One region of the Priestia sp. D51 genome, then DNA from elsewhere that is predicted to be linked to it. Evidence: riboswitches for the same ligand, from Rfam matches in the RefSeq annotation. Region 1 holds a riboswitch; the other holds the start of a gene.
What was found. A riboswitch is a leader RNA that binds a small molecule or an ion and turns the genes downstream of it on or off. The one in region 1 is predicted to bind glycine.
Positions count from the first base shown of each region.

Region 2: another riboswitch for glycine. It lies ahead of gcvT (glycine cleavage system aminomethyltransferase GcvT); the one in region 1 lies ahead of ACNHOZ_RS24475 (amino acid permease).

Region 1 covers NZ_JBLTIR010000009.1:23,698-28,206, forward strand. Annotated here, with positions in the region: gene ACNHOZ_RS24470 (PAS domain-containing sensor histidine kinase) at 1-865, opposite strand, end outside; gene ACNHOZ_RS24475 (amino acid permease) at 1,145-2,488, opposite strand; glycine riboswitch at 2,648-2,728, opposite strand; gene ACNHOZ_RS24480 (FAD-binding oxidoreductase) at 2,928-4,277, opposite strand.
Region 2 covers NZ_JBLTIR010000001.1:406,435-410,943, forward strand. Annotated here, with positions in the region: gene ACNHOZ_RS02190 (DEAD/DEAH box helicase) at 1-1,295, opposite strand, end outside; glycine riboswitch at 1,476-1,568, shown strand; gene gcvT (glycine cleavage system aminomethyltransferase GcvT) at 1,781-2,881, shown strand; gene gcvPA (aminomethyl-transferring glycine dehydrogenase subunit GcvPA) at 2,902-4,248, shown strand; gene gcvPB (aminomethyl-transferring glycine dehydrogenase subunit GcvPB) at 4,241-4,509, shown strand, end outside.

The DNA of each region.
Region 1 (4,509 bases):
AAACGGTCCAAAGCGTTTTTTCAAACGTTTCATAAGGCCTGTAAATTTCTTCAACGGGTAATTCAGCGACAATTCCCCAATCCAAAACAGGAATATATTCAAATGACGCAAAGAAGTACTTACCTTCGGTGTTCACAACGCGCTGATATCCTGATTTATGATTCATCGTTTCCTGAACGATTTCATTTTCCTTGGCATTTTCACCGATTCTCTGTTTCTCAGGGTGTGAAATAATTCTACCATTGCGGTCTACAATAAACGTATAGCCGTTCTCTCCTATATCGAACGTTTGAAAAATGGATTGAAAGCTTTTATTTTCTTCAATGCGCAGCGCTAAATTTATAACTTTTTTTACATTTTGCTGCTCATCCAAAATAGGAATTGCCATCACCACAATGTAATGCTTTGTGTCTGCTGAAACGACATCGCTTAAATATATTTTTTTAGTTCGCAGCGCTTCTTGAAAATATTTTCTTTTACTTAAGTTCACGTGCTTCATACTCTTTAAATCATCTGGGTAATAATGCTCCACATACCCTTTTGTATTAAAAATGGTTCCGCTATCGATATACGGTGAAATATTAACTATTTTCTGCAGTTCTTTGTCTATCTCTTGTTCATCATCTGATAAAAAAATAGGATCTTGCTGTACCTCGTCGCCCAAGCTCCAAATATCTTTAATAACGATGTTAATTTGCTCTTTCATTCTCTTGACGGTTTTATCAGTTACCTGTCGATATTGATCTTGAGAAATATTAGGCAGCATCACTCTTGAAACTATAAACATTAGCGTCAGTACGGTACAAATAAGAAGCACATTAATCGTGAAGATTTTCCAAAACGTATGAGATTTAAACCATTTCATGTTTGTTCACCTTAATTCAATGAAGTCTACCTCCATTGTACTGCAAAATGAAAACTTTTCCATGTAAATGATAGAATTCCACCTTTAGACATAGAAGAAAAGCATTTGGTTCTACATTACTATCAGAAAACTATGAGCTTTTTCACTGTATTTTCTGCTAAAACTTTTTTAGGGTTCTTATATAAACTTTGCTTACTGCATTTTCTTCATACAGTAGAAATCAATTATTTATCTTCCAATAAAAAGACCCCATCACGAAATGATGAGGTCACCCATTTACTATTTCTTCTTCCTTCTAGCCCCGTAAAAACCAAATAAGAGAATAAACCAAACGGGTGTCAACAATAAGGCTGGGCGCGTCGCATCAGAAAACAGCATAATAATAAGAATCACTGCAAACAACGCTAGCACAACATAGTTTATAAATGGTGTTAACGGTGCTTTGAATGTTGATGCTGCATGCAGCTGTGGACGTGTTTTTTTATATCTTAGATGGCAAATCAAAATGATACTCCACACCCAAATGAAACAAATAGCGCTGATGGTTGTTACGATGCCAAAAGCTTGATCTGGTATCAGTTTGCTTAACAAAGCTCCCGCCGAGATAACCAGCGTAGATACAAACAATCCGTTGCTTGGTACGTGGTTTTTGTTCAGTTTTGCAAACGTAGATGGCCCTTGGTCATTTTTACTTAAGTTATATAAGATACGGCTTGTTGAAAACATTCCGCTATTACAAGCAGAAGCGGCTGAAGTTAATACAACAAAATTAATAATTCCAGCAGCAAGCGGAATTCCGACTAAACTAAAGGTTTTAACAAATGGGCTTTCTGCTGCATTCAATTCCATCCACGGGTTAATAAATAAAAGGACGATAAGCGCTCCAACATAGAAAAATAAGATTCGCAGCGGAATTTTATTAATGGCCGATGGAATATTTTTTTGGGGATTTGATGTTTCCGCTGCCGATACCCCTACCAATTCAACCCCGACGTATGCGAAAATAACCATTTGGAATGAAAGTAAGAAACCTGAAACACCATTTGGAAACAGTCCTCCATGATTCCAAAGATTTTGAACCGTAACGGATCCTGCATCTGTTTTAAATCCGATTACCAGTAAAATAACGCCAATAACAATTAACGCAAGAATCGTAATAACCTTTATTAAAGCAAACCAAAACTCTAATTCTCCAAATAATTTTACGGTTAATAAGTTAAGTCCTAATAAAATGATTACACAAATAAGTGCAGGAATCCACTGAGGAATATTGAACCAATATTTCACATATACGCCAACGGCAATCACATCAGCCATAGCTGTCATGATCCAGCAAAACCAGTACGTCCACCCTGTGACAAATGAAGCCCATGGTCCAAGATACTCTTCAGCAATATCTGTTAACGATTGATAACCTGCTTTAGACAGCAGTAGTTCTCCTAGCGCTCTCATCACAAAGAAAAGCGAAATACCCACAATTAAATAAGCAAAGATGATAGAGGGACCTGCAAGCTGTATGGCTTTACCAGAACCTAAAAATAATCCCGTCCCAATGGTTCCTCCAATCGCGATTAGCTGAACATGACGATTGGATAAATCCCTCTTTAATTCTCGTTGTTCCAACTCTAACTCCTCCTAACAATAAAACCTTTGATGCGATCGTGCGGACTACAAAATAAAGTCCAATAAAAAAAGAGATTGGATGCGCTCCAATCTCATGGTCATAAGAATAACAAATATTATGGTACATGCTACCAATTAGTAACATGCCAAATAAATATCCGGTACTCTTCTGTCCTTTTGCCTGAGATTGTGAACCCTTCGGCGTCGCGAAACTATCGCGATCTCTCCAGAAGCTGCTCCTGCTATAGTGTGATCCATAGCAATCATAGCTTTCTACGTATTAAATTTTTCGATCAAGATAATGACTGTCGAATAGTTGTTTATTCTAATACCAGTTGGATGCTTTGTCAACAAGAAAGATGACTTTCATTTATTTACCTTCTTCGAAAGAAGGTAATGAAACAGGTTCAATCGTCAACTTAGTATCCTTTTCTACATGCTACCTGAGTCCCTGCGGAAACCTAAATACGTTAAATGGATCGTACTTTTTATTTACTCTTTCTAACCGCTCTGCGTTGTCTCCAAAATACTCATACTCGTAGTTTCTAAGGTTGCTGATAGGGAAATTCACATAGGAGCCTTTCGTAATACGTTTAATATATTGAAATCGCTTATACAGCCACTCTCTGTTTGCTCGTGCAAACGCATCGTCTGTCCATACAGATTGAAAGCCCAGAATATATCTAGCGTTTCTGTAAAAGAAGGCCGTTTCTCTGTTACCAACACTGCGAATTTCTCCTCCTAGTGCATAAAAAGAAATCGCGGCGTAAACGGACCCTTCTGCTGGACGCTGTATGAGATCTGCAAGATTTTCAAGCTGGCCAACTGAATAACTTCTTTGCACAAATCTTCCCGTTGACTTAAATTTTTCAGACGGAGGATAGGTTGCTTCTATCTTTTGTACCGCTTCAAGAAAAGATAATGACTCTAGCTCGACTCGGAACCCCTCCACCTCTGCAAAAGGCTGCAAGATCTTTCGAGCTCTTTCTGGAGATCCGTAAAAGAAGCCGTTCGCAAATATGCCCAATCCTTCTCCTTCTGCATTATAAAAACTGGCAACTAGCGTCATACGTTTGTCCAATTCAGGCACCCACCTTTGCCATATATTCATCACTTGTACCTGTTTTTCTCTTGTAGTACCTACATAAAAGAAGCGAACAAGCGTCACAGAGCTGTTCGTCGGTTTTGGAAGCTGAAACGTCATGCTTGCCACAACGCCAAAATTACCGCCACCAGCACCTCGGCATGCCCAAAAAAGATCCGCGTTACACGATTTGTTTGCTTTAATAATCTTTCCTTCATAATTGACCAACTCTAGCTCTATCAAGCTGTCACAGCCTAATCCGTAAAGTCTGCTCGAAAGCCCCCAGCCTCCTCCGAGCGTAAAGCCAGACACCCCAACAGTCGGACACGTTCCTCCTGGAAACACATATCCATTCGAACCGATAAAATCATACACTTCCGTGTTCTTTGCTCCTCCCTCCATCTTTAAGATGTTCCGTTTCCTATCCAATTTCAATCCGTTTAACCGACTGATATCAATGACCAATACACAGTCACCCGTAGAATACCCTTCATAATGATGACCGCCAGATCGAATGCGAATGTTTACACGATGCTTGCGCGCCCATTGAATTGCATTTACAACATCCTGCTTTTTTTCACAGTACACAATCACAAGCGGAAATTTATCAATAGCACGATTCCACTCCTGACGAGTTTCCTCATAAATGGGGTCTTTCGGCGTTACCACTTCACCCGTAAGCCCTTTCAAAAACATTGAGTCCATTTGACCTCTGCCCCCTCTGTATATACTTTTTAGTAGTTTTATTAATATAGTATTCTTAGGGTGGTTGAGGGTGTGGGTTTTCAAGACTAGATTGGCGTTTATCATCTCTATAAAAAATGAAATTTCAGTTCATTTACTGAAATATAAGTACTAATAAAACTTCTTTTCGGTGCTCCGATGCTTTCTAAAACATAACTTTCCAATAATTCAAATTAGATATATTAGAATATTT
Region 2 (4,509 bases), on a different contig from region 1:
CCGCCCGCTTCAGTGGCAATAAATACTTGCGCGTGGCTTTCAAAAAGCTGCTTCATCCAGTCTTTTTTACCTCGCTTAAATCCGCCTCTAAACGGTACAGAGGTAATTCCATGCTGTTTTAAATACCACTGTAAATACAGTTGAGTTGCTCTGTACTCAGTGAAAATAATGACTTTGTCATCAATTTTTTGAACGAGCTCTAGCACTTTTTCTGCTTTTGCATTTTGCGGTACTTGCTGAAGTAGTTCCATTAACGGAGTAATCATATGTTCCGTTAATGCGCTGTTTTGATCTTCCTGACGTTCCAGCATGTTTTTTAATGTCATATATACCGCTTCGCGGCTGCTGCAGGCCTCTCGCTGCAGAGTTAAAATTGAAAAAGCGCTTGAAGGGTGCAGTCCGTTTCCTTTAAAAGACGTAATCGCATCGTATAGCTCGCGTTCTTTTGGCGAGAATTCAACAGGAATGGTTTGAACAATTCGCTTCGTCCATTCGATACCAGTATCATGGCGGCGATTTCGAATCATAACTTTGTTAACAAGCTCTTTTAAGTGCTCATCGTTTTGCAAAGAGCGTTTTTTAGCAGAAAATAATTCTTCGAAATAGTCTTTATTGCCGAGATGGCCAGGCTTTAAAAGAGAGACTAAGTTGAAAATTTCTTCAATTCGATTTTGAATCGGTGTTGCGGTTAGCAACAGACAAAATTTCTTTTTTAGACTTTGCACAAATTCATAGTTTTTTGTTTTGTTGTTTTTAAGTTTATGAGCTTCATCAATGATGATGAGGTCGTAGTCTTGTTCTAGCACAATTTCTCGATGAGGAGAACGTTTTGCTGTATCAATTGAAGACACAACGATGTCACACTGATCCCACACATATGATTTCCTTTGAGGGACTGCGGGAATATAAAATTTTTGATTCAATTCCATGGCCCACTGTGAAACAAGCGAAGCTGGAACTAAAATGAGAACTTTTTTAACAAGTCCGCGAATCATATATTCCTTCAAAATTAACCCTGCTTCAATAGTTTTCCCCAGTCCTACTTCATCTGCTAAAATGGCTTTCCCATTCATTGTTTCAACTACTTGTTTGGCTACTTCGAGCTGATGAGGAAGCGGCGTTAAATCGGCTAGATGTTTTGGGCTTTGTAGTCCTTCAAATTCTGAGATAAGCGTTTGGTCTTCTATTTCATAGGCAAGTTTATACAAATCCCATGCTGACCAAGGGCCGTCTTGCTCCAATTTAGTTGAGAAGGCTGCTTCCCATGTTTCATCGATGTTTAATTTCACTTTCATGATAAAAATGCTCCTTTGTAAAAAATTTTTATTGAACAAATGATAAGAATCAGGTAGGATAAAAATATATTTAGAAAATTTGAAAAAGAAAATAGATTAGCACTTTACAAATGATTGTGTGAATAAAGATAGATACATCTTTCAGTAGTATGCCCAACTTTACCAACTTTATAGAAGCGAATGACGACACGGGGAGAGACTACTTGAATGTAGCGCCGAAGGAGCAAGCAATAAAATTGTGAATCTCTCAGGCAAAAAGACTCTTGTTTGACGCAGCTCTGGAGAGTGTCTATGCGTTTATAGACCACCCACGAGGCAAACCTATTCGTTTATAGGTAAACTTTCAGGTGAAAAGGACAGAGACTTCCTACTAAATACAGTAGGGGGTTTTCTGTCCTTTTTTGTTTGGATACATAGTGATCCCCACACTATTTGAAAACTCCCCGTTATGAAAAGTTTCACGTGAAAAAGAGGAGGACATAAATATGACAACAGAATTACACAAAACGCCGCTTTATGATATCTATCAAAAATATGGTGCCAAAACAATTGATTTTGGAGGATGGGCTCTTCCCGTTCAATTTTCTTCTATTAAAGAAGAGCATGAAGCTGTACGTACAAAGGCAGGTCTTTTTGATGTCTCTCATATGGGAGAAATTCTTGTGACAGGAGCTGATAGCTTAGCTTTTCTTCAGCATACGATGACAAATGACGTTTCTACCCTTGTAGATGGAAAAGCGCAGTATACGGCTATGTGTTATGAAGACGGAGGCACGGTAGATGATTTGCTGATTTACAAAAAAGCAGATCAAGAGTATTTGCTGGTCGTAAACGCTGCTAATATTCAAAAAGACTATGAGTGGCTTGTGTCTCACAAACAAGGAGATGTAACGCTCGTTAATCAATCTGATGAAACTGCGCAGCTAGCATTACAAGGTCCTTTAGCAGAAAAAGTTTTACAAACGTTAACGAATGAAAATTTAGCTTCATTAAAGCCATTTACATTTGCTGATGATGTAGAAGTAGCGAATGTAAATGCTCTCGTTTCACGTACTGGATATACCGGAGAAGATGGTTTTGAAATTTATTGTTCTTCAGCTGACGCCTCTCACTTGTGGACGGCTATTTTAGAAGCAGGAAGTGAGGAAGGTGTGTTGCCTTGCGGACTAGGCGCTCGCGATACGCTTCGTTTTGAAGCTACTTTGGCTTTATATGGCCAAGAGCTTTCAAAAGATATTACGCCCATTGAAGCTCGAATTGGATTTGCAGTAAAGACGAACAAAGACAGCTTTATTGGAAAAGAAGTGTTAAAAGAACAGCGTGAAAGCGGGGCACCTCGTAAGCTGGTAGGAATTGAAATGATTGATAAAGGTATACCAAGACACGGTTACGAAGTATTTGCAGGTGAAGAACAAATTGGATTTGTGACAACAGGTACACAGTCACCGACATTAAAGAAAAACATCGGTTTAGCGCTATTATCAGCAGAGTATACAGAGCTTGGTCAAGAAGTGGAAGTGCAGGTTCGGAAAAAACGCTTAAAAGCAAAAGTGGTTTCAACACCTTTTTATAAACGTTCAAAGTAAGCTTTTGGGAGGAATTTAACATGTTACATCGCTATTTACCAATGACAGAACAAGATCAGCAGCAAATGTTAGCAGCAATTGGTGTTTCGTCTGTTGATGATTTATTTTCAGATATTCCGCAGCGCGTTCGTTTTCAAGGAGAATACAATATTAAAAAAGCGGCTTCAGAGCCTCAGCTTTTAAAAGAATTAAATAATATGGCTGCAAAAAATGCTCATTTGAAAGAATATTCTTCTTTTTTAGGAGCGGGAGTTTATGATCATTACATGCCGGTTATTGTTGATCATGTTATTTCTCGTTCGGAATTTTATACGGCCTATACTCCGTATCAGCCAGAAATTTCTCAAGGAGAACTTCAGGCCATCTTTGAATTCCAAACAATGATTTGTGAGTTAACGGGGATGGACGTGGCCAATTCTTCTATGTATGACGGAGGAACTGCTTTAGCAGAAGCCGCTATGCTCAGTGCGGGTCAAACAAAAAAGAAAAAAGTACTTGTCTCTGCGGCTGTTCACCCTGAGTCAAAAGATGTGTTAAAAACGTATGCGAAGGGTCAATACATTGAAGTGGTAGAAATCCCTGCAGCAGACGGCGTAACAGATATGATTGCATTAGAAAAAGAGATGGGAAGTGACGTGGCAGCTGTTATTGTCCAGTATCCAAATTTCTACGGACAAATCGAGCCGTTAAAAGAAATTGAAGAAATGACTCATCAAGAAAAATGTATGTTTGTGGTTTCAAGCAATCCTTTATCATTAGGTTTACTTACGCCTCCTGGAGAATTCGGAGCGGACATCGTCATTGGAGATGCACAGCCATTTGGTATTCCAAGTCAATTTGGAGGCCCGCACTGCGGATACTTTGCAACTACGTCTAAGCTTATGCGAAAAATTCCAGGACGATTAGTAGGGCAAACGGTGGATGAAAACGGTAAGCGAGGGTTTGTTTTAACCCTTCAAGCGCGTGAGCAGCATATACGCCGTGATAAAGCGACGTCTAACATTTGTTCAAATCAAGCGTTAAATGCTTTAGCAGCATCAGTTGCCATGACAGCTTTAGGCAAGCAAGGTGTAAAAGAAATGGCGCTGCAAAACTTATCAAAAACGCATTATGCATATGAAGCGTTAAAGGCAAAAGGGGTAAATGTAGCATTTGAAGGACCGTTTTTTAACGAACTAGTCGTGAAGCTTCCTGTTTCGGTAACAGAAGCAAACAATCATTTATTAGCATCAAAAATAATTGGCGGTTATGATCTTAGCCGTGATAACCAAGCACTTGAAAATCACATGCTGCTTGCTTTTACAGAACTCCGTACAAAAGAGGAAATTGACCAACTTGTAAATGAATTGGGGGATCTTCATGCTTAATCAAAATCAATCACTTATTTTTGAAAGCAGTAAAGAAGGGCGAATCGGCTATTCATTGCCGGAGTTAGATGTTCCGCAAGTAAATGCTGAAGAGCTGCTTGGAAAAGCGTATGTCCGTACCGAAGCTCCTGAGCTTCCTGAAGTATCAGAACTTGATATTATGCGTCATTACACCGCGCTTTCAAAACGAAATCACGGAGTGGACTCAGGGTTTTATCCGCTTGGTTCATGTACGATGAAATATAATCCAAAAGTGAATGA